Regions from separate parts of the Stutzerimonas sp. R40042 genome, predicted to be linked through region 1. Evidence: riboswitches for the same ligand, from Rfam matches in the RefSeq annotation. Region 1 holds a riboswitch; the other holds the start of a gene.
What was found. A riboswitch is a leader RNA that binds a small molecule or an ion and turns the genes downstream of it on or off. The one in region 1 is predicted to bind cobalamin.

Region 1 (11,592 bases):
AGCAACTGGATCAGCAGGCGCCGGTCGAACTGCAGCCGCTGGTGGAGCAAATCAATCATCTGCTCAGCCACACCGAGGAGACCCTGCAACGCTCACGGCACGCACTGGGCAACCTCGGCCATTCGCTGAAAACACCACTGGCGGTACTCGGCAGCCTGGTGCAGCGCGACGAACTCGCCGCCCACCCCGAACTGCAGGCCAGCCTGCAGGAGCAGCTGGAGCAGATCCAGCAACGGGTCAGCCGCGAGCTGGGTCGCGCGCGGCTGTCGGTCGACGTGCTGCCCGGTGCGCATTTCGACTGCGACGCCGAACTGCCGGCGCTGTTCGACACCCTGGCGATGATCCACCGCTCCGACCTCGAGCTGCGCTGGCACGCCCCGGCTGACTGCCGCCTGCCGCGTGATCGCGAGGACATGCTCGAGCTGCTGGGCAACCTGCTGGACAACGCCTGCAAATGGGCGAACAGCCGCGTCGAGCTGACCATCGAGCGATCGCGCGACGGCTTCGTGCTGCTGGTGGACGATGATGGGCCGGGCATTCCGGCCCAGCAACGGGAGATGGTCATCAACCGCGGCGTGCGGCTGGACGAGCGCGCAGAAGGCCACGGCCTGGGGCTGGGGATCGTCAGCGATATCCTGACGGCGTGGCGTGGCGAGTGGAGCCTGGAGGAAAGTCCGCTGGGCGGGCTTCGCGTGCGTATCGCACTGCCCGCGATGCGCTAAGCGGCGCTATTGCGGGCGGGCCAGTTCGTTGCGCATGTCTTCGAGGATGGTTTCCACCAGCAGCGTGTTCTGAACCTGGTGTCCGGCGACGATGCGCGTGGCGTGGGTGCCGTTGATCGGGTAGCCGACATGGACCTCCAGACGGCCATCCGCCTTCGGTTCGACACGGGTGCGGTATTGCGAAGTGAAGGTTTCGGCCAGGTGACGGGACAAAGTCTTCATGGAGCATCTCTACAGGTGAGCCTGTCACAAAGACCCTGTACCAGGCTCGGAGATTCCAGCCGTCCATCGGGAAGCGTTCAGCCTTCACCAAACTGCAACCTGTCTCAGCCCTTTCGTTCGCCGTCGGCGTACGCCAGCCAGGCCAGCAATGCCATCGCGACGAACGCCACGCCGGACCATGTCAGTGCAGCGATCAGCAGATTCATGTCGGTCACCCGTATCGAGTTGAAACACGCCTTGAATATATGTAGCGTTGCGCGACACGTCGACCCGCTCGACATAGGCATGTAAACCTTCGGTACAGGTGCAACGGCGATGAAAAGGAAGCAATCGATCAGTCAGATACGCTGGGACCTGGCGCTGCGCTACCGGTTGATCGAGACCATTGCCTGGTGGGAAGGCCGCCTGACCACGGGCCACCTGATGCAGAGCTTCGGCATCAGCCGCCAGCAGGCCTCGAAGGACATCAATACCTACCTGAACGAACATGCGCCGAAAAACCTGACATATGACCGCCACCTGAAGGGCTACAAGCCGAGCAAGACCTTCCAGCCGCTGTTCATCGACGGCAGCGCCAGCGCCTATCTGCACCTGCTCGACCAGAACCGCGTGCGCGCCCCGCATATCGAGGGCCTGGCGCTGGCCTATGCACATACGGAAGTGCTGCAGGTACCGGACCGCAGCATCCGCCCCGAGGTGCTGCGGCCGATCCTGCAGGCCTGCCGCGAGGGGCTGCGCCTGGAGAGCGAGTACGTCTCGCTGGCCAATCCGGAGGTGGAGATCCGCGTGATGGCGCCGCACACGCTGGTCTTCACCGGCATGCGCTGGCACGTGCGCGCCTACTGCGAGAAGAACCGCGAATACCGCGACTTCGTGCTCAGCCGCTTCCGCGGCGAACCGGACCTGATGGACGAAAGCGAACATACCCGCGAGCAGGACGAGGCGTGGAACACACCGGTGACCGTGCTGATCGAGCCGGATGCACGACTGAGCCCGGCGCAGAAGGCGATCATCGAGGTGGACTTCGGCATGGCCGACGGCCAACTGCCCGTCGAGACGCGCGGCGCCCTGGTGCAGTACGTGCTGCAGCGCTTCGGCATCGACCCGAACACCGTGCAGGCCAATGCGGCGGCGCAGCAGCTGCAAGTGGGGAATCTGCAGGCGTTGAAGGGGTGGTTGTACTCGTGAGGGTTAGGCGTAACGTGGCCACTTGCAGGAGCGAGCTTGCTCACGAACTGTTGCCGGCGCAGACCTATGCGTACGACGCCGCGCTTTCCTCGGCCCGACCTGTAGGTTGCGCCTTGCACGGCGCCTCGCTGGCTTTCGCTCCGCGCTCACTCTCGACTGGCCCGTCTGGCGGAAGCATTGGTTTCGCCCTGCTGGGCGACTCACTTTTTCCAAACGCCGGACGGCCGGCCCCAAAAAAAGTAAGCAAAAACGCTTGCCCCTGCATCCGGGTCTCGCTGCGCTCGACTTCCCTCACTCCATCCGCGCTCCGGGGACCGGCGTACAAGGGCCATCCTTGGCCCTTTATCGCGGGAACGCCTAGTTCTCTCGCGGCATCCATGCCGCTCGCTCCCCTCCGCGCGGATTCCGTTCGGCCTCCTGAAAGGGGCATTCGGTGGGGCCTGATAGCTTCTTCGTCAATAAACAAGCAACGCGTGCTTGTTCCGCTGTTTGCGAATTTTCAGGCGGCTCGGACTCGACTCCCCTTCAGGAGGCCGAGCGCAGGTGCTGCGCAGGGGGACGCGAGGCATGGACGCCGAGCGAGGAGCGAAGGGACAGGGACGTCCCTTCGCGACGGCCCCCGGAGCAGCGCCGGAGGGAGGGAAGTTTTGCGAAGCAAAACCCGGATGTCGGGGTGGCCTTCTTTTTGGTTACTTTTTCTTGGCCAAGCAAGAAAAAGTGATGCGCCGTGCAAGGCGCAACCTGTAGTCCGGGCCGAGGAAAGCGCGGCGCGCCCAACCTTCCGCCGAAGCCCACGACAGTCACGAGTTCCACAAGCCTTACATCCGACGCAACTGCCCGCCGCACAAACCAAGCCAGCGGCTCACCGCTGCGCCCGCACACAATGAGCCTGAGCCCATGCGCCTGATCCACACCTCCGACTGGCACCTCGGCCAGACCCTCCACGGCCAGGACCGCGACCACGAACACGCGCAGTTCCTCGCCTGGCTGCTCGACCAGCTGGTCGCCCACCGCGCCGACGCCCTGCTGATCGCCGGCGACGTGTTCGACACGGTCAACCCGCCACTCAAGGCCCAGGAGCGCCTCTACGACTTCATCGTCCGCGCCCACGAAAAGCTCCCGCAGCTGGACATCGTGATGATCGCCGGCAACCACGACTCGGGCGGGCGCATCGAGCTGCCGGCGCCGCTGATGAAGCGCCTCAATGCCCATGCCGTCGGCCGCATCAGCTGGGTCGCCGAGGGCCAGCTGGACCACCAGCGGCTGCTGGTGCCGCTGCACGACGCCGCTGGCAACACCGCCGCCTGGTGCCTCACCCTGCCCTTCCTGCGCCCGGCCGAGGTTACCGGAATGGCGCTGGGCGACGACTACATGGCCGGCATTCGTCAGGTGCATGAACGCCTCATCGCCGCCGCCGAGGCTGTGCGCCAGCCCGGCCAGGCGCTGGTTGCCATGAGCCATGCGCACATGGCCGGCGGCGCGGTGTCGGAGGAGTCCGAGCGCAATATCGTCATCGGCAATGCCGAGGCCCTGCCGGCCAGCCTGTTTCCCGAGTCCGTCGCCTACGTCGCCCTCGGCCACCTGCACAAGCCGCAGCAGGTCGCCGGGCAGGCACGCATCCGCTATAGCGGCTCGCCGCTGCCGCTGTCCTTCGCCGAGGTCAACTACCCCCATCAGGTGCTGCTGGTCGAACTCGACGGCGAGCAGCTGGCGCAGGCCGAAAGCCTGCCGGTGCCGCGCGCGGTGGAGATGATCCGCATCGGCCGCGCCCCGCTGGCCGAGGTGATCGCCGCGCTGGAGGCGCTGCCGCCCACCGGCCTGTTCGACGAACACCTGCCCTGGCTCGAGGTACGCGTACTGCTCGACGAACCGCTGCCGGACCTGCGCCAGCGCATCGAAACCGCGATAACCGGCAAGGCCTGCCGACTGGTGCGCATCGCCAGCGAATACGCCGGCAAGCGCGGCGAGACGGAATCGGAAGTGCTGCTCGGCCTCGACCAGATCACCCCGCAGGAACTGTTCGCCCGCGCCTGGGAAGAACAGTACGGCAACCCGGCGGATGAACAGGCGCTGGACGATTTCGCCACCTTGCTGCAACGCGTCGAGTTCGCCCATGCGGAGGATGACCGATGAAAATTCTCGCCATCCGCCTGAAAAACCTGGCCTCGCTGGCCGGCGAGCAGGTCATCGACTTCACCGCCGAACCGCTGGCCAGCGCCGGGCTGTTCGCCATCACCGGGCCCACCGGCGCTGGCAAGAGCACCATTCTCGACGCCCTGTGCCTGGCGCTGTTCGGCAGCACGCCGCGGCTGGACGGCGTGTCACCGCTGAACAAGGTCCCCGACGTGGAGGCCGAAATCGGCGGTGGCGACGAGCGCAACCTGCTGCGCCGCGGCTGCGGCAGCGGCTACGCCGAGGTCGATTTCGTCGGCGTCGACGGCCACCGCTACCGCGCACGCTGGGAGGTCAAGCGCGCCCGCGAGAAGATCGACGGCCGCCTGCAGGCCAGCAGCCAGAGCCTTACGGATCTCGACAGCGGCACGCTCCTGGCCAGCGGCAAGAAACGCGAATTCAAGGAATTGCTCGAAGCCCGCCTGGGGCTGACCCTGGCCCAGTTCACCCGCGCCGTGCTGCTGGCGCAAAGCGAGTTTTCCGCCTTCCTCAAGGCCGATGACAACGAGCGCGGCACCCTCCTGGAAAAGCTCACCGATACCGGCCTCTACAGCCGCCTCGGCCAGGCCGCCTTCGAAGCCGCCAAGGAGGCGAAGGAAGGCCTCGCCCGTCTGGAGCAGCAGGCCGGCGGCCTGCAGCCACTGGAGCCGGAGCAGCGTGACGAACTGGAGCGCGAACATCAGGCTCAGCTCGACGCGCTGAAAGCGCAGCAGCAGCAGCTCAAGGCGTTGGAAGCGCAGCGGCAATGGCTCAGCGAACTGCAGCGCCTGGAAAACGAGCGCGAAGCGGCATGCCAGCAACTGCAGGATGCCGAATACGAGCGCGAAAACCTCGCCGAGGCCCGGCGCATTCTCGACCTGTTCGAGCAACTGGCGCCGCAGCGCCATCGCTTCCTGCGCCTACAGGATCTCGGCCCGCTGCTGGACAAGGCCGCCGACAGCTTGGCGCGCCTGCAGCATGAGGAACAGGCCGTGCAGCAGCGCCTGGCCGAGCTGCAGAGCCAATGCAGCGCCGCCAGCGAGCAACTGCGTTCGGCCGAACAGGCGCGCCAGGACGCCGAACCGCGGCTGGCCCAGGCGCGCCGTGAAGAGGAACGCCTGCAGCATCTGAACGCCGACCTGACCACTATCCGCGAGGACAGCACCCGGGCCGATGCCGAGGTGACTGCGGGCGCAGCGACGCTCACGCAGCTCGCCGAGCGCCAGCAGCGCGCCGCGGCGGAACTCGCCGCGCTGAGCCAGCAACTGGGGCGCAGCGCCGCGCTGCAACCGCTGTGCAGCGCCTGGGACGGCTACCGCCCGCGTCTGCAACAGGCCGTGCAGCTGGCAGCACGGCTGCAGCAAGGTCAGGGCGAACTCCCGGCACTGGAAGCGCAGGCCAAGGCTGCCGAAACCCGGCAAAGCCTGGCCCGCGAGGCGCTGGACGCTCTACAGCATGAGCGCGGCAGCGAAGTCGGCCTGGCCGAACAGCTCGCCCAACTGCATGGGCAGTTGGACCAATGGCGCCAGGCCGAGCGCGAAACCGCGACCCTGCGCGAGCTTTGGTCTCAGCAACGCGGGCTCGAAACCAGCCGACGCGAACTGAGCGACGCCACCACCGGCCAGCAGGCGGAGCTGGACGGCCTGGTGCCGCTGGGCAAACAGGTCCGCGCCGAGCGCGACGCCGCCGAGCAGGCGCTGAACGTCACCCTCGCCTTGCTCGAACGCCAGCGCCTGGCGCGCAGCGCGAATGTCGAGGCGCTACGCGCCGCGCTGGTGCCGGGCGAGCCCTGCCCGGTCTGCGGCAGCCAGGAACATCCCTGGCATGCGGCCGATGCCATGCTCGCCGGCCTCGATCAGCAGGATGACCACGAGGCCGAACGCGCCCGCGAAGCGCTGCAGGCCCAGGACCAGCGCCTGCAGGAACTGCGCGACCGCCACGTCGCGCTGAACACCCAGTTGCGCCAGAGCCAGCAGCGTCAGAGCGAGGTCGAGGCGCAGCTGCAGACGCTGGCCCCGCGTCTGCACGCCCTGCCAGCGCATGCCGAACTGCTTCGCCAACCCGAAGGAACACGCGCGGACTGGCTGGAAGCCCAACTGGCGAACCTGAACCAGCAGATCGCCGATGCCAGCCGGCAGCAACAACAACTGCTCGGGTTGCAGCAGCGCAGCGAAACCCTGCAGCAAGCCTGGCAGGCCGCGCGCGAGGCCTGCGTCGAAGCGACCCAGCAGCTCGAGCGCCAGCGCGATGCCCTCGCCCGCGACGCCCAGCAGCTCGACGCAGAGCTGACGGCCTTCGCCGAGCTGCTACCGGCCGAGCGTCTGCAGCACTGGCGCGAAGATCCGGCGCAGACCTTTATGGAGCTGGACGCTGACATCGCCACGCGCCTGCAGCAACTGCAGGCGCAGACCGAGCTGGCCGATGAGCTGCGCCAGTGCGAGCAGCGCCGCAGCGACGAGCAGTTGCAACAACGCCATCGCCAGGAGAAACAGGCGAGCTGCCAGGCACGCCTGGCCGAACGCGAGAAGCTGCTGCTGGCCTGCCGGCAGGCACTGCAGACCAGCCTCGGCGAGCAGCCCAGCGCCAGCACCTGGCAGCAGCAACTGGACCTGGCCATCCAGACCGCGCGCCAGGCCCAGGTCGAAATCGAGCGCCAACTCAACGACGGCAGACTCGGCCTGACCCGCTTGCAGAGCGAACAGCAGAGCGGCCGCCAGCGCCACGCCGAACTGCAGCAGGAGCGCGACGCGCTGCAGGTCGAACTCGCCGCCTGGCGCAGCGCCCATCCGGCGCTGGACGACGCCACCCTCGCCCAGTTGCTGCAGATGGACGAGGCAATGCTGAGCGAGGCGCGCCAGCGCCTGCAGCAGAACGCCGAAACCCTGACTCGCTGTCGCGAGCGACTCGACGGCTGTCTCGCCCGACTGGCTAGCCATCAGCAGCAACAGACCGAGGCGCCTGAAGCCACGCAGCTGCAACAGGCACACGCCGAACAGCTGCAGCGCTGCGAACAGGCCGAGCAGCGCTGCGCCGAAACCCGCGCCGCGCTGCTCGACGACGACAAGCGCCGCCGCCAGAGCCACGCGCTGCTGGCACAGATCGACGAGGCGCGCGCCGAAATGCAGCGCTGGGGGCGTATCGCCGCGCTGATCGGCTCGAGCGACGGCGGCGCCTTCCGCAAGATCGCCCAGGCCTACAACCTCGACCTGCTGGTGCAGCACGCCAACGTGCAGCTGCGTCAGCTGGCCCGCCGTTATAGGCTCAAGCGCGGCGGAAGTCCGCTGGGCCTGCTGGTGATGGATACCGAGATGGGCGACGAGCTGCGCTCGGTGCATTCGCTGTCCGGCGGCGAGACCTTCCTCGTCTCGCTGGCCCTGGCACTGGGCCTGGCCTCGATGGCGTCGAGCAAGCTCAGGATCGAATCGCTGTTTATCGACGAGGGCTTCGGCAGCCTCGATCCCGAGTCGCTGCAGATCGCCATGGACGCGCTGGATTCGCTGCAGGCCCAGGGCCGCAAGGTGGCAGTGATCAGCCACGTGGCCGAGATGCACGAACGCATCCCGGTGCAGATTCAGGTGCAGCGCCAGGGCAACGGGCAGAGCGGGCTGAAGATCGTCGGCGGGCTGTCCTAGCGGTCGCCGGGCTGGCAGACCTTGCGGCCATTGGTCCGCTTGTGTTTCGCCAGCATCGGCCGTAAGGTTCGCGCGTTTTCTTATCCGCCCAGGTGTGCGCGACCAAAAGGTCGGCATTAAACGGGAAGCCGGTGCGCTCGAAGAGCAAGGCCGGCGCTGCCCCCGCAACGGTAATCGACCGTGATCCTCAGGGATCGCCGTCCGCTCGACAGCCACTGTGTTCCGACATGGGAAGGTGAGCGTGATGCGTGTCGAAAGCCCGGAGACCGGCCTGACGGATTCGACTGGTGTTGCGGAGGGCAGCACCGTCAAGCGCTGCTGCCCGTCATCCCGCGCTTGTTCCTGCCCTCCTCAAAAGTTTGCGATCTTTTGAGGAATTCCAAGAATGAAACTGTCCCGACTTGCCCTCGCCGTGGCGCTGCTGCCTGGCGTGCAGGTGTTTGCTGCCGATGCCGAGCAGGAACTGCCGAGCATGCTTATCACCTCGGCCCGCCAGGCCGAGCCCCGCGCCCAGGCCACTGCAGCCAATACCGTCTTCACTCGCGCCGATATCGAACGCCTGCAGGCACGCAACGTGCCCGAGCTGTTGCGTCGGGTCCCGGGCGTGCAGGTGAGCAGCGCCGGTGGCTTGCCATCGCTGTCGCTGCGCGGCACCGGAACCGCGCAAACACTGGTACTGGTCGACGGCCAACGCATTGCTTCAGCCACCAGCGGCTTCGCCCGTCTCGACTACCTGGCTATCGACAACATCGAGCGTGTCGAAGTGATCCGTGGGCCGCGCTCCTCGCTTTACGGCGCGGATGCCATTGGTGGCGTCATCCAGATCTTTACCCGTCGCGGCAAACCCGGAATAAATCCGGAAGTCCGCTTGGCCGCCGGCAGCGACCAGACCTTTCAGCGCAGCCTGAGCCTGGCAGCAGGAACGGAGCAGACTCGCGTCCACCTCGGCGCCAGCCTCGATGAGCGCGACGGCTTCGACATCACCCGCGACAATCGCGGCGCTGACCAAGACAACGATGGCCAGCGCAACAAGGCCCTGCACTTGAAGCTGGATCACCAGTTCGATGCGGACTGGAAAGCCGGCCTGAGTCTCAACGACCAGCGCGGCAAGAACGAGTATGACGATGCCTACGAGTTCGCCCCGGGCACGCCGCAGGACGAGTTTCGTGTCAGCAGCTACAGCGGTTATTTGGACGGCCAGCTAAGCGACGTCTGGAACAGCCGTCTGGAGCTGGGTCGCAGCTTCGATCGCAACCGCGCGGTCGGCTCCAACTACAACGACGGTCTGCTGGAGACCACCCGCCACTCTGCAGCCTGGATCAACCGTTTGCAGCTGAGCGAGCGCCAGCAGCTTAGCGCGGGCAGCGACTGGTACGAGGACCGCCTCGATGCCACCACCGCCTACCAGGAAGACAGCCGCGACAATCTCGCCTTTTTTGCTCAGCACAGCTTCCAGGGCGAACACTTCGGCACCGAACTGGGTCTGCGTCACGACGACAACCAGCAGTTTGGCAGCCACAACAGCTGGAACGCAGCCTTCAGCCTGCCGGTAGGTCAGTCGCAGCGCTGGATTCTGAGCTATGGCGAAGGCTTCCGCGCCCCGACGTTCACCGACCTCTACGCACCGCCCGCCTGGGGTCCCAATCCGGACCTGAAGCCGGAGACTTCGAAGACGTACGAATTGCAATGGCGCGGCGAATTCGAAGAGACCCAACTGGAAGCCTCCCTTTATCGCACCGATGTCGAAGACATGATTGCCTGGGGTGGAACCCGGATGGAAAACGTCAGCCAGGCACGGATCAACGGTTTCGAAGCCAGCGCGGCGCGTGAGCTGTTGGGCTGGCAGGCGAGCCTCGGCGTTAGCATCATCGATCCGCGCGACCGGGATAGCGGCCATACTCTGGCGCGACGGGCAAAGCGCACACTCAGCATCGACCTTGATCGTACGTTCGGCGCGCTTTCGGCTGGCGCCGGTTGGCACGTTTCCAGCGCCCGTTACGACACCATCGCAAACACCCGCGAGCTGTCCGGCTATGGGGTCTTCGACCTAAGAGCAGCCTGGCAGAGCCATCCCGAGTTGCGCTGGGAGGCGAAGGTCAACAATCTGTTCGATCGCGACTATGCACTGGCGACCTATAACCGCCCAGACGGAGCTAACTGGTGGGATCCGTCGCAGAATTACGGCTATCACGAGGCGGCGCGAACCCTGCTGTTCGCCGTCACCTGGACTCCATCACTGTAATCGCGTCTACCGGCGCGCCCGCTCAGGGCGCTGCCGCCATCACCTCGCAGAGCTTCCGGATCGCCCCCAGCATCTGGAAGCTCGGGCGCTCCAGGCCCTTGTCGGGCACTTCCAGCAATCGCCCGTTGCGCACGGCATCTAGCTGTGGCCAGGCCTGCCATTCGTCCAGCTGCGCCCCGCTACCGGCCAGGATGACTTCCGGGTCGCGGGCGAGCACCGCTTCGATGCTCACCTGCGGCGCGGCCAGGGTCAGGTCGGCGAAGACGTTGCGCCCGCCACACACCTCGATCGCTTCGCTGATGATCTGCTGCCCGCCGAGGGTATACAGCGGGCGGTTCCAGACCTGGTAGAACACCCGCAACGGCTGTTCACGGGCGTAGGCTGTGCGCAGCTCGGCGAGGCCGGCGCGAAACGCCTCGGCCAGGCGCTCGCCCTGCTCCGTGCGGCCGACCGCCTGGCCGATCACCCTGAATTGCTCGGCCAGCCCGTCGAGGCGAGTCTGCGCCACCACCAGCACGGGAACACCGAACTGCTGCAGCTGCTCGCGCTGGCTGCGCGGCACGCTGTCCGGCCAGAGCAGGACCAGATCGGGGCGCAGGCTGAGCAAGGTCTCCATCTCGACCTGGCCATAACGCCCCACCGATGGCATCTGAGCCAGGGCCGCAGGACGTTCGCCGCCGTCCAGCACACCGGCCAGGCGGTCTACGGCATCGAGTTCCAGCATGATTTCGCTGAGCGAGGGCGCCAGGCTTACTACCCGCTGCGCGGCCACCGCAGGCAAGGTGGCCAGCAGCGCCAGAGCGGCGAGCAAAAGGTGACGCATCAGTGAAGCTGCCGCGGAATACGGTAGAGCACCAGCAGCACCAGGCTGCCGAATACCAGCAACAGGCGGGCCACCGGTTCCATGCCCAGCAGCGCCCCGGCGGCGGCGAACCAGGCCGGCAGCGAGGCGATCAGCAGGCCGCGACGGCGGAGGCGACGCAAGCGTGCCCAGGCGTCGGCCTCCATAGGGCTTTCCAACGCCTGCTCGATGGCAATCAGTGCGTGCTTGAAGGCGGTGAAGGCCGGCAGGCTGAAGAACAGCGAGACCAGGCCGGCAGCGAAAAGAGGCAGGCCCCAGTCAATGCGCAGTGCCGGTGCACGGCCCAGCACCAGCACCGGCATCACCATCAGGAGGGTGTGCAGCCAGCCGTCACGCGCGAGCTGGCGGCGAACGGCGAGGCGGTTCACGACTGCTCGGCTTCGCCCTGGTGGATCTCGCCGAGCATGTGGCCGAGTTTGCCGGCCTTGGTGGCGAGGTACTTGCGGTTGTGCGGGTTGTGCGCGACCTGCAGCGGCTTGCGCTCGGCCACGCGGATGCCGAAGCCTTGCAGCGCCTTGACCTTGCGCGGGTTGTTGGTCATCAGCTTGATCTCGGCGATACCCAGGTGCTCGA
Region 2 (11,592 bases), 600 kb from region 1:
TCGTTCACGCGCCATCATCTGGCGGCACGGTACGTCTGGACAGTCTTACTGCCGGCTACTGGCAGAAGAGTTATCTGGGCGCCAAGCGCGTGCTCGACCAGGAGCAACTGGCCCGCAACCCCTGAGCCTCATCCGCATAGAACCCCCGTCGTAGACAGCCTGTCTTTAGTCGCATTCATATGCTGAAACATTCTCCGTTTGACATGCGGTGATTCCGCTCGTCTGGTGCTTTGGCTAACATGCGCCTCCCCAATTCCTCCCCGTGCGTCGTTCCGTCGCGCACAGACCCTTTTTCCCCACTTCCCATTAGGTGAGATATGCCTGAATTGCTGACGTACGTGCTGATTGCACTGGCGGTGGCGGCGCTGCTTGGCGTCGTGCTCGAAGAAGTAACCCATGTGAACAAGGCCAAGGTGACGCTGTTCTTCGGCACCCTGGCCTGGCTGCTGTTGTTCATCTTTGCTCCGGCTGGCGAGGTGCGGGAAACCGTGCTGGAAAGCCTCAACGAGAACATCGCCGAGATCGCCGGATTGTGGATCTTCCTGGTGGCGGCGATGACCTTCGTCGCCTACCTGAACAAGAAGGGCATGATCGAGAACCTAATCTATCTCGTCTTGCCGCAAAGAATCAGTGAGCGCGCGCTGCTGTTCCTCACCGCGACCTTCTGCTTCGTGTTCTCCTCGCTGGCCGACAACATCACCGCGACGCTGGTTTCCATCACCCTGATCCTCTCGCTGCAGCTGGATAGGGCGAAGACCATCAAGTTCGCCACGTTGGTGGTGTTCGCGGTCAACTCCGGTGGTGTCGCGCTGATCACCGGTGACGTCACCACGCTGATGATCTTTCTCGCCGGCAAGGTGGCGATTCTTCAACTACTGGTGCTGGCCGTTCCGGCGTTCATCGCGGTGATGGTGCTGGCGGCGATGCTGTCGATCGGTATGCGCGGCGAGGTGGTGGTGCAGGCGCACCGTAAGGACGTGCGCGGCGTGGATGTCGCCATCGCGCTGATCTTCCTCTGCACCATTCTCGGCACCATCATCGGCAACTTCCTGTTCCAGATTCCGCCAGTGCTGACTTTTCTCGCCGGGCTTTCGGTGATGTTCCTGGTTGCGCGCTTCTTCAGCGACGACAACGACTCCGATCCGATTCTCGAATACGTGCGTCAAGTGGAGTTCGAGACGCTGTTCTTCTTCCTCGGCATCCTTCTGCTGGTGGGCATGCTCAAGGAGGTTCGCGTGCTCGACGGGCTGGTGCACATCTATGACCAGGTGCCGGCGGTGATGGCCAACTACCTGATGGGCGTGATGTCCGCGGCGATCGACAACGTGCCGCTGACCGCCGCGTTGCTCAAGTCCGGGCTGCAGATGGGCGTTGCCGAATGGATGGTGCTGACCTACGCGGTCGGCGTCGGCGGTTCGCTGCTGGTGATCGGTTCGGCCGCCGGTATCGTCGCCATGAGCAAGGTGCCGGGCCTCACCTTCGGCAGCTACCTGCGGCACATGCTCTATCTGTTCATCGCCTTCAACATTGGCTTCGCCGGGGTCTACCTGATCGGCCTGTCGATAGGCTGATCACGGCGCGCGAGCGTGGGTCACCAGCTCAGGTTGAAGTGCGAGCCCAGCACGAAGCGACCGTCGAGCAGGTCCCAGCGCTCGACGCAGACCTTCTTCTCCTCGCCCGGGTGCAGCTTGAGCCGGTTGAAGGAGTTCGGCGAGGTGCCACGCAGGCGGGTCGAGAGTGTGGTGCCCGCCTGCACCATCCAGATCTCCCGCGCGAGGCCGCTGTACTGCCTGGACAGCGGCAGCACGTAGGGCAGATGGATGTGCCCGCCCATCACCAGATCCAGCCCGTGCTCGGCCCAGCGTTGCAGCGCGGGTTCAGCGCCGTGCTGCAGATTGCTCAGATCGCTCGGTACCATCGCGCCGAATGGCTGGTGGGCCACCACGATGCGAATCTTGCGCGGGTCACCCTCGGCCAGCCGCTGCGCCACCCGTTCCACTTGCCGCCCCGTCACCACGCCGTCCTTGTGTCGGCGCGGATGGGTGGTATTGAGCCCGATCACCAGCATGTCGTCGTTCTCGAAAACCGGTTCCAGCTCATCACCGAAGTGTCGCCGGTAGTTGCCGTACGGTGTGAACAGACGGGCGAAGAGGTTGTACAGCGGGATGTCGTGATTGCCCGGAATCACCAGCGTTTCGCCGACGCCGTCGGCCTCCAGCCGACGGACGAAGGCCGCGGCACTGGCGAACTGCCCGCGGCGGGCGCGCTGGGTGATGTCGCCGGAGAACACCAGCAGATCGGCTCGATGCTCACTTACATGATCCTCCAGCGCCTGGACCACGGCGGGTTGCTCGGTGCCGAAATGGGTGTCGGAGATCTGCACGATGCTGGTCATGGGCTTGGCTGAGGGTCCTGGCTGTTTGCTGGCATTGTTGCATTCGAAGCCTTTCGGCGTCCGCCGTTCCAAGCGGCGAGATGCAAGCGAAGATTGCAGAGGCCGTGCGACAACCTCGTGGTTGCGTGATCCCCGACCTTGGACTAACCTCCGCGTCGCCTCAGGTGCCCCCTGGCCTTGTGCCAGACGGGTGAAACAGGGAAGCCGGTCCATTCTCACGAAGATTCCGGCGCTGCCCCCGCAACGGTAGGCGAGTCGAGAAACCGCAACGGCCACTGTGCATGACGCATGGGAAGGCGCGGTTTCGAGATGCCGCACGGCATACGCTCGCAAGCCCGGAGACCGGCCTGTCGCATTTCACTGACAGTGCGGCGGGCGCTGGGCGGGTGCATATCCCTCGCGGTATTCCCTTCCTTTTGCGGTTCCTCCGTCTGTCTTCGTCGACTTTCAGTCGTGCGGGTGGGCACGACGGAGACCTGAACCTTGACTGGCAAGCCCCGTTTCAAGCCAGCGGCCTATGTGCTGCTCGGCAGTTTTCCCTTTTCCATCGGCCAACTGGCCGCAGCCCCGCTGGATCTCCAGCAACAGGTGGTGACCGCCACCCGTACCGCGCAGACGGCTCAGCAGAGCCTGGCCGCGGTAACCGTGATCGACCGCGAGCGGATCGAGCGCAGCCAGGCCAATTCGCTGCCGGAGCTGCTCAAGCAGGTGCCTGGCGTTTCGCTGGCCAACAACGGCGGGCCCGGCAAGTCCACCTCGCTGTTCATGCGCGGCACCGAATCCGATCATGTGCTGGTGATGATCGACGGCATCAAGATCGGCTCGGTCACGGGCGGCGGCGCGGCCCTGCAGGATCTGCCGCTGGAGCTGATCGAGCGCATCGAGGTGGTCCGCGGTCCGCGTTCCAGCCTGTACGGATCGGAGGCCATCGGCGGGGTGATCCAGATATTCACCCGCAAGGGCCAGGGGCAGGGCGTCAAGCCGTTCTTCTCGGCCGGCTACGGCACCCATGACACCTATACCGGCAGCGCCGGCGTTTCCGGCGGCGACGGTCGTGGCTGGTACAGCCTGGGCGTCAGCGGCTCGGACACCGACGGCATCAACGTCAAGTCGGCGGACACCAGCGGCTACGAACGTGACGCCGACGGCTATCGCAACCTGTCCGCGACACTGAGCGCCGGCTACCGCTTCGACAACGGCCTGGAGCTGGACGCCAACCTGCTGCAGGCCAAATCCCATAACGACTACGACAGCGTAAACCGCGCCCGCACGTCCGGTTTCGGCGCCAATGCCGATGGTGAGTCGAGGGTCTTCGGCACCCGTGCGCGCTTCAGTCCGCTGGAACCCTGGCGGGTGACACTGCAGGCCGGACGCAGCGAAGACAAATCCGATGCCTATCAGGACGGGCAGTTCTATTCACGCTTCGACAGCCGTCGCGACACGCTCAGCTGGCAGAACGATATCGAGCTGACTGCGGGGCATACGCTGATCCTGGGTGCCGATCACCAGCGCGACGAGGTCAACGGCACCACGGTCTATGCCGAGGACTCCCGGGACAACGACGGCTATTTCGCGCAGTACCTGGGCGAAGTCGGCCGCCATGATTGGCAGCTGTCGCTGCGCCGGGACGACAACGAGCAGTTCGGCCAGCACGACACCGGCAACATCGGCTACGGCTATGCGCTGACCGACTGGCTGCGCGGCACCATCAGCTACGGCACGGCATTCAAGGCACCGACCTTCAACGAGCTGTATTTCCCCAACTACGGCAATCCCGAGCTGAATGCGGAAACCTCCGAGAGCCTCGAGATCGGCCTTGCCGGGCAGCATGTCTGGGGCCACTGGGCAGTGAATGCCTATCGCACCGTAGTGGATGACCTGATCGCCTATGACGCCAGCATCTCCGCTCCGGCCAACGTGCAGGAAGCGCGCATCCGTGGGGTCGAGCTGGTGCTCGGCAGCCAGTTGCTCGGCTGGGACTGGAATGCCAACTACAGCCTGCTGGAACCGGAGAACCGCTCCGCCGGCGCCAACCGCGGCAACGAACTGGCGCGTCGGGCCAAGCAGCTGTTCAACCTCGATGTCGACCGTCGGCTCGGTGCCTTCAGCGTCGGTGCCAGCCTGCACGCCGAAGGGCAGCGCTACGACGACCTGGCCAACACCCGCGAGCTGTCCGGCTACGCCACCCTCGACCTGCGCGGCGAATACCGCATCACCCCGGAGTGGCGTCTGCAGGCGCGCGTCGCCAACCTGCTGGATGCCGACTACGAGACCGCCGAGGGCTACAACCAGCCCGGCCAGGCCGCTTACCTGACCGTGCGCTACCAGGCGCTGTAAGACCGCGGCGCGGGCATGTCGCCCGCGCCCACAGAAGGAGACTGCAATGATCAAGCTTGCCCCGAGATACCAGCTGCTGGGCGGCCTCGCGCTTGCCGCGCTGCTGGCCATGACCCGCGGACAGCACTTCGCCAGCGTCAACCTGCCGAGCGCGTCCTGGGCGGTGTTCTTCCTCGCCGGCGTCCTGGTGCGGCCGAAGTGGGTGTTTCCGGCACTGTTTCTCGAGGCGTCGCTGTTGGATTTCGCCGCCATCCAGTGGGCCGGGGTCAGCGACTGGTGCATGTCGCCAGCTTACTGGATGCTCGTGCCGGCTTACGGTTCGCTGTGGCTGGGCGGCCGGCTCTACGCCCGTCTGCATCGTGACCAGTTCAGCAGCCTGGCGACCCTGGCGCTGTGCGTGATGGCCAGCGCCTTCGTCTGCTACCTGTTCTCCGGCGGCGGCTTCCTCTATTTCTCCGGGCGCTACCCGGAGCCGACGCTGGCGCTGCTGGTCGACCGAATCGCCACCTATTACCCGCGCTACCTGTCGACCCTTGCGCTGTATGTCGGCGTCGCCGCGCTGCTGTTCGTCGGTCTGCGCGCCTGGTCTGGGCAGCGTGACGAGGCCCGCGCATGAGCGAATCCAGCGAACGCGATGATCGCCACAAGGCGCGCATGCAGCGCAAGAAGGCGCTGATCGACGAGAAGATCGCCGAGGCGCAGGACGAGTACGGCCTGCTGCTGGTGCACACCGGCAACGGCAAGGGCAAGAGCAGTTCCGCCTTCGGCATGGTCGCGCGTGCGCTCGGCCATGGCATCAAGGTCGGCGTGGTGCAGTTCATCAAGGGCGCGGCCAGCACCGGCGAGGAGGCGTTCTTCCGGCGCTTTCCGGACGAGGTCCGCTACCACGTGATGGGTGAGGGCTTCACCTGGGAAACCCAGGATCGCCAGCGCGACATCGCCAAGGCCCGCGAGGCCTGGGCGGTGGCGGCCGAGTTGCTGACCGATCCCGAGATCGGCCTGGTGGTGCTCGACGAACTGAACATCGCCCTGAAGTACGGCTATCTGGAACTGGCGCCGGTGCTCGCCGACATCGAGTCGCGTCCGCTGTTGCAGCACGTGGTAGTCACCGGTCGCGGCGCGCCGGCGGGTCTGATCGAGGCGGCGGATACCGTCACCGAGATGGGCCTGATCAAGCACGCATTCAAGGCCGGCGTGAAGGCGCAGAAAGGCGTCGAATTTTGATGCCTGCGCTCAAGACATTCACGGACCGTTGCGTAGGCTGGATGGCGTCTGTTTCATCCACCCTCGGCGTGGTCGGTGGATGGGTGAAGCGTCATCCACCCTACGCTGCTGATGAGAGACCGCAATGACCAGTAGAAGCTGCCCGGCGCTGTTGATCGCCGCGCCGGCCTCCGGCCAGGGCAAGACCACCGTCACTGCGGCTCTGGCGCGGTTGCATGCGCGGCAGGGCAAGCGCGTGCGGGTGTTCAAGTGCGGGCCGGACTTTCTCGACCCGATGATCCTCGCGCGTGCCAGTGGCAAGCCGGTCTATCAGCTCGACCTGTGGATGGTCGGCGAAGAGGAGTCGCGACGCCTGCTCTGGGAAGCGGCGGGCGAGGCCGACCTGATCCTGATCGAAGGCGTGATGGGCCTGTTCGATGGCGCGCCCTCGGCGGCCGATCTGGCGCGGCGCTTCGGCGTACCGGTGCTGGCGGTCATCGATGGCTCGGCCATGGCGCAGACTTTCGGCGCCATGGCGCACGGGCTGAGCAGCTTCCAGCCGGACCTGCCGTTCGATGGCGTGCTGGCCAATCGGGTCGGAAGCGCCCGGCATGGCGAGATTCTGCGCGACAGCCTGCCGGAGTCGATCCGCTGGTACGGCGCCCTGCCGCGCAGCGTCGAGGTCGAGCTGCCCAGCCGGCACCTGGGGCTGGTACAGGCCGAGGAGCTGGCTGATCTGGACGCCCGTCTGGACGCCGCGGCCGATGCGCTGGCACGCAGTGCCGACACCGAGTTGCCTGCCCCGGTCAGCTTCGCCGCGCCGGCCAGCGCGCCGCTCGAACCTCTGCTGGCGGGTGTACGCATCGGCGTCGCACGCGATGCCGCCTTTGCATTTCTCTATCAGGCCAATCTCGACCTGCTACAGGCGTTGGGCGCCGAGCTGCTGTTTTTCTCGCCGCTGCGCTTCGCCCGCTTGCCGGCCGTGGACAGTCTCTACCTGCCGGGCGGCTATCCCGAGCTGCACCTGCGCGGCCTGTCGCGCAACCGCGCCATGGCCGAGGCGATCCGCGCGCATCATGAGGCGGGCAAGCCGATCCTCGCCGAGTGCGGCGGCATGCTCTACCTGCTCGACGGGTTGACCGACCGTGGCGACGAGCGCGCGCAGATGCTCGGCCTGCTGCCCGGCGAGGCGCGCATGCAGAAGCGCCTGACGGCATTGGCGCTGCAGGAAGTGGAGCTGCCGGAAGGGCGACTGCGCGGGCACACCTTCCATCATTCGGCGCTGGAGTCGCCACTCGAGCCGCTGGCTCGCGGCGAATGCCCGAACTACAAGCGCACCGCCGAAGCGGTCTACCGCCGGGGCCGGCTGACGGCGTCCTACATCCACCTGTACCTGCCGTCCGATCCGGCAGCCGCCGCGGCGCTGTTCCGGCCATGAGCGCGCACGCTTTCAGCCCTCAGGAGCGCGCGGCGGTCTATCGCGCCATCGGCGAGCGACGCGACATGCGCCATTTCGCCGGCGGCGAGGTGGCAATGGAGCTGCTGTCGAGGCTGCTCAGCGCGGCGCACCAGGCACCCAGCGTCGGCCTGATGCAGCCGTGGCGCTTTGTCCGCATCACCCGCCCCGAGTTGCGCACGGCCATCGCCGATCTGGTCGGTGAGGAGCGCCGGCGCACCGCCCAGGCGCTCGGCGAGCGTTCCGCCGAGTTCATGCGGCTCAAGGTCGAGGGCATCGAGGATTGCGCCGAACTGCTGGTCGCCGCGTTGATGGATGGCCGCGAACAACATATCTTCGGCCGCCGCACGCTGCCGGAGATGGACCTCGCGTCGCTGGCCTGCGCGATCCAGAATCTCTGGCTCGCGGCGCGGGCGGAAGGCCTGGGGATGGGCTGGGTGTCACTCTTCGATCCCGCCGCGCTGGCCGCCTTGCTCGGTATGCCGGACGGTGCCAAGCCGGTGGCGATCCTCTGTCTCGGGCCGGTGCAGGAGTTCTACCCGGCACCGATGCTGGCACTGGAAGGCTGGACCACGCCGCGACCGCTGCACGAACTGGTTTTCGAAAATGCCTGGGAGGCGAAATGAGCAAGGGGCCGCAGCGCATCGTCTGCCTGTCCACCGAGACCTGCGAAACGCTCTACCTGCTGGGCGAGCAGGCGCGCATCGTCGGCATCTCCGGCTTCACCGTGCGCCCGCCGCAGGCGCGCAAGGAGAAGCCCAAGGTCAGCGGCTTCACCAGCGTCAAGCATGAGCAGATTCTCGCCTTGGAGCCGGACCTTGTGCTCGGCTACAGCGACCTGCAGGGCAACATGCTCGCCGAGCTGGCGCGCGAAGGGCTGGAAGTGCATCTGTTCAACCAGCGCGATGTCGCCGGCATCCTGCGCATGATCGAGACCCTCGGTGCGCTGGTGCATGCCGGCGAGCGCGCGCGGGCGCTGATCGCCGAGCTGCAGGCCGGGCTGGATGCCATTCGCGCCAGCGCCGCCAGCTTGCCGCGCCGGCCGCGGGTGTATTTCGAGGAATGGAACGAGCCGCTGATCTCGGGCATCGCCTGGGTCAGCGAACTGATCGAACTGGCCGGTGGCGAGGACTGTTTCGCCGAGCTGGCGTCGTTCAAGCGCGCCAAGCAACGCATCATCGAGGACCCGCAGGAAGTGGTGCGCCGCGCGCCGGAGCTAATCGTCGGCTCCTGGTGCGGGCGCCGCTTCCGGCCGGAGCAGGTTGCCGCTCGGCCAGGCTGGCAGGCGATTCCGGCGGTGCGCACGGGCCAGCTGCACGAGATCAAGTCGCCGGACATCCTCAACCCCGGCCCGGCGGTGCTGACTGACGGCGTACGCCAACTGCATGCGCTGATCAGTGCCTGCGCGCAGAGGGCCGAGTGAGTCTGTTCCTCACCGTCAGCGCGGCGCTGCTGCTGGATGCGTTGCTCGGGGAGCCGAAGCGGGCGCATCCACTGGTAGCCTTCGGGCGCCTGGCCGGTCGCCTGGAACAGCATTTCAACGGATCTGCGGCGCGCGGCTGGCGCAGTCATGGGGTGACCGCCTGGTGCCTGGCGGTGCTACCGCTGACCTTGCTGGCCTGGCTGCTCAGCCTGTTACCGACCGTCGGCTGGCTGGTGGAGATCGTTCTGCTCTATCTGGCCCTGGGCCTGCGCAGCCTGGGCGAGCATGCGCTGCCGGTGGCGCAGGCGCTGTGGCGGCATGACCTGCCCGAGGCACGCCGCCGCGTCGGCTGGATCGTCAGCCGCGATACCACGCAACTGGACGAGGAGGGTGTAGCCCGCGCGGCCACCGAGTCGGTGCTGGAGAACGGCAGCGACGCAGTATTCGCCGCGCTGTTCTGGTTCATCGTCGCGGGCGCGCCAGGTGTGGTGCTGTATCGCCTGAGCAATACGCTGGACGCCATGTGGGGCTATCGCAACGCGCGCTTCGAGCGCTTCGGCTGGGCCGCGGCGCGCATCGACGACGTGCTCAACTACCTGCCGGCACGGCTGGTCGCGCTGACCTATGCATTGCTCGGGCGCACCCGCCGCGCGCTGCGTTGCTGGCGCACCCAGGCGCCGCTATGGGACAGCCCCAACGCCGGTCCGGTCATGGCCTCAGGCGCCGGAGCGTTGGGCGTGGTGTTGGGTGGCGCCGCCATCTATCACGGTGAAGTGCATGCGCGCCCCGAGCTGGGGCGCGGCCAGGCCCCACAGGCGCGACATATCGAACATGCGCTGGACCTGGTCTGGGCTGGCGTCGGTGTCTGGCTGCTGGCGCTGCTGTTCGGTGGCTGGCTCTATGCTTGAGCACGGTGGACGACTGCGCGCAGCCGCACAGCGCTACGGCATTCCGCTGTCGGATTGGCTCGACCTGTCCACCGGTATCGCCCCTTATCACCCGCCGTTGCCGAGCATTTCCAGCTGCGCCTGGACACGTCTGCCAGAGCCTGAAGATGGCCTGGAAGTAGCGGCCCGGCAGTACTACGGTGCGCGCGCGGTGTTGCCAGTGGCCGGTTCGCAGAGTGCCATCCAGGCCCTGCCGCGCCTGCGCGGGTCGGCGCGAGTCGGCATCGTATCGCCCTGTTATGCCGAGCACGCCGAGGCCTGGCGTCGCGCCGGCCATCGGGTCGTCGAGCTCTGCGAGGCCAGCGTGCCGCGTGCACTGGATCAGCTCGACGTGCTGGTGGTGGTCAACCCGAACAATCCCACCGGCCAGATGATCGCGCCGCAGCGTCTGCTGGAATGGCGCAGCGAGCTGGCGGCTTATGGCGGGTGGCTGGTGGTGGACGAGGCGTTCATGGACTGCATGCCGCAGCACAGTCTGGCCGAGCACAGCCACCTGCCCGGACTGATCGTGCTGCGCTCGTTCGGCAAATTCTTCGGCCTGGCCGGCGCGAGACTGGGTTTCGTACTTGCCCACACTGGCCTGCTGCGTTCGCTCGCCAGGCTGCTCGGACCCTGGACGGTGAATGGCCCGACGCGGCAGCTGGGCGCAGTGCTGCTGGCTGATCAGGCTGCTCAGCAGCGCCAGCGCGAATGCCTGCACTGCGACGGCCAGCGTCTGACCGACCTGCTACGCCGCCATGGCCTTGCGCCGCTGGGCGGCTGCGCGCTGTTCCAGTGGTGGGTCAGCGCCGACGCCGCGCTGTTGCATGACTTTCTCGCCCGTCGGGGCATTCTCACCCGGCTTTTCGCGCAGCCTTCCAGCGTTCGCTTCGGCCTGCCGACCGATGTCGGCTGGGCGCGTCTGGATCAGGCGCTGCAATCCTTCAGGGAGCAACATCCATGACCACGCTGATGGTGCAGGGCACCACCTCGGACGCCGGCAAGAGCACGCTGGTGACCGCGCTGTGCCGCTGGCTGGTGCGCCAGGACGTTGCCGTCGTGCCGTTCAAGCCGCAGAACATGGCGCTCAACAGCGCGGTGACTGCAGATGGCGGCGAGATCGGCAGGGCTCAGGCGGTACAGGCGCAGGCGGCGAATCTCGCGCCGCACACCGACATGAACCCGGTGCTCCTGAAGCCCAACAGCGACATCGGTGCCCAGGTGATCATCCACGGCCGTGCGGTGACCAGCATGGACGCAGTGGCCTACCACGACTACAAGCGCGTGGCGCTGCAGGCGGTGCTCGACTCGCATCGCCGGTTGTCCGCGGCTTATCGCGTGGTGATGGTCGAGGGCGCCGGTTCGCCCGCGGAGATCAATCTGCGCGCCGGCGATATCGCCAACATGGGCTTCGCCGAGGCGGTGGACTGCCCGGTGATCCTGATCGCCGATATCGACAAGGGTGGGGTGTTCGCCCATCTGGTCGGCACCCTGGCATTGCTCTCGGCGAGCGAGCAGGCGCGGGTGCAGGGCTTCGTCATAAACCGCTTCCGCGGCGATATCGCGTTGTTGCAGCCCGGTCTCGACTGGCTGGAACAGCGCACCGGCAAGCCGGTGCTGGGCGTGCTTCCATACCTGATGGATTTCCATCTGGAAGCCGAGGATGCCATCGACGTGCGCCAGTCCGGCAAGGCCAGCGAGACGCTGAAGGTGGTGGTGCCAGCATTGCCGCGCATCAGCAACCACACCGACTTCGACCCGTTGCGCCTGCACCCGCAGGTCGATCTGCAGTTCGTCGGTGCCGGGCAAGCGATCCCGGCTGCCGATCTGATCATCCTGCCCGGTTCGAAAA

Region 2: it holds a riboswitch for cobalamin, as region 1 does, so the genes downstream of both, btuB (TonB-dependent vitamin B12 receptor) here and OUY36_RS04030 (TonB-dependent receptor domain-containing protein) in region 1, are expected to answer to the same signal.

Annotation. Positions count from the first base shown of each region.
Region 1 covers NZ_CP113258.1:862,565-874,156, reverse strand. Annotated here, with positions in the region: gene OUY36_RS04055 (ATP-binding protein) at 1-722, shown strand, start outside; gene OUY36_RS04050 (hypothetical protein) at 729-944, opposite strand; gene OUY36_RS04045 (helix-turn-helix transcriptional regulator) at 1,260-2,132, shown strand; gene OUY36_RS04040 (exonuclease SbcCD subunit D C-terminal domain-containing protein) at 3,030-4,265, shown strand; gene OUY36_RS04035 (AAA family ATPase) at 4,262-7,915, shown strand; cobalamin riboswitch at 7,988-8,204, shown strand; gene OUY36_RS04030 (TonB-dependent receptor domain-containing protein) at 8,301-10,157, shown strand; gene OUY36_RS04025 (cobalamin-binding protein) at 10,180-10,980, opposite strand; gene OUY36_RS04020 (hypothetical protein) at 10,980-11,387, opposite strand; gene ribA (GTP cyclohydrolase II) at 11,384-11,592, opposite strand, start outside.
Region 2 covers NZ_CP113258.1:1,459,047-1,470,638, forward strand. Annotated here, with positions in the region: gene OUY36_RS06935 (C40 family peptidase) at 1-125, shown strand, start outside; gene nhaD (sodium:proton antiporter NhaD) at 318-1,571, shown strand; gene OUY36_RS06945 (metallophosphoesterase family protein) at 1,592-2,395, opposite strand; cobalamin riboswitch at 2,541-2,760, shown strand; gene btuB (TonB-dependent vitamin B12 receptor) at 2,879-4,732, shown strand; gene OUY36_RS06955 (hypothetical protein) at 4,779-5,348, shown strand; gene cobO (cob(I)yrinic acid a,c-diamide adenosyltransferase) at 5,345-5,956, shown strand; gene OUY36_RS06965 (cobyrinate a,c-diamide synthase) at 6,081-7,373, shown strand; gene bluB (5,6-dimethylbenzimidazole synthase) at 7,370-8,017, shown strand; gene OUY36_RS06975 (cobalamin-binding protein) at 8,014-8,814, shown strand; gene cbiB (adenosylcobinamide-phosphate synthase CbiB) at 8,811-9,722, shown strand; gene cobD (threonine-phosphate decarboxylase CobD) at 9,715-10,704, shown strand; gene OUY36_RS06990 (cobyric acid synthase) at 10,701-11,592, shown strand, end outside.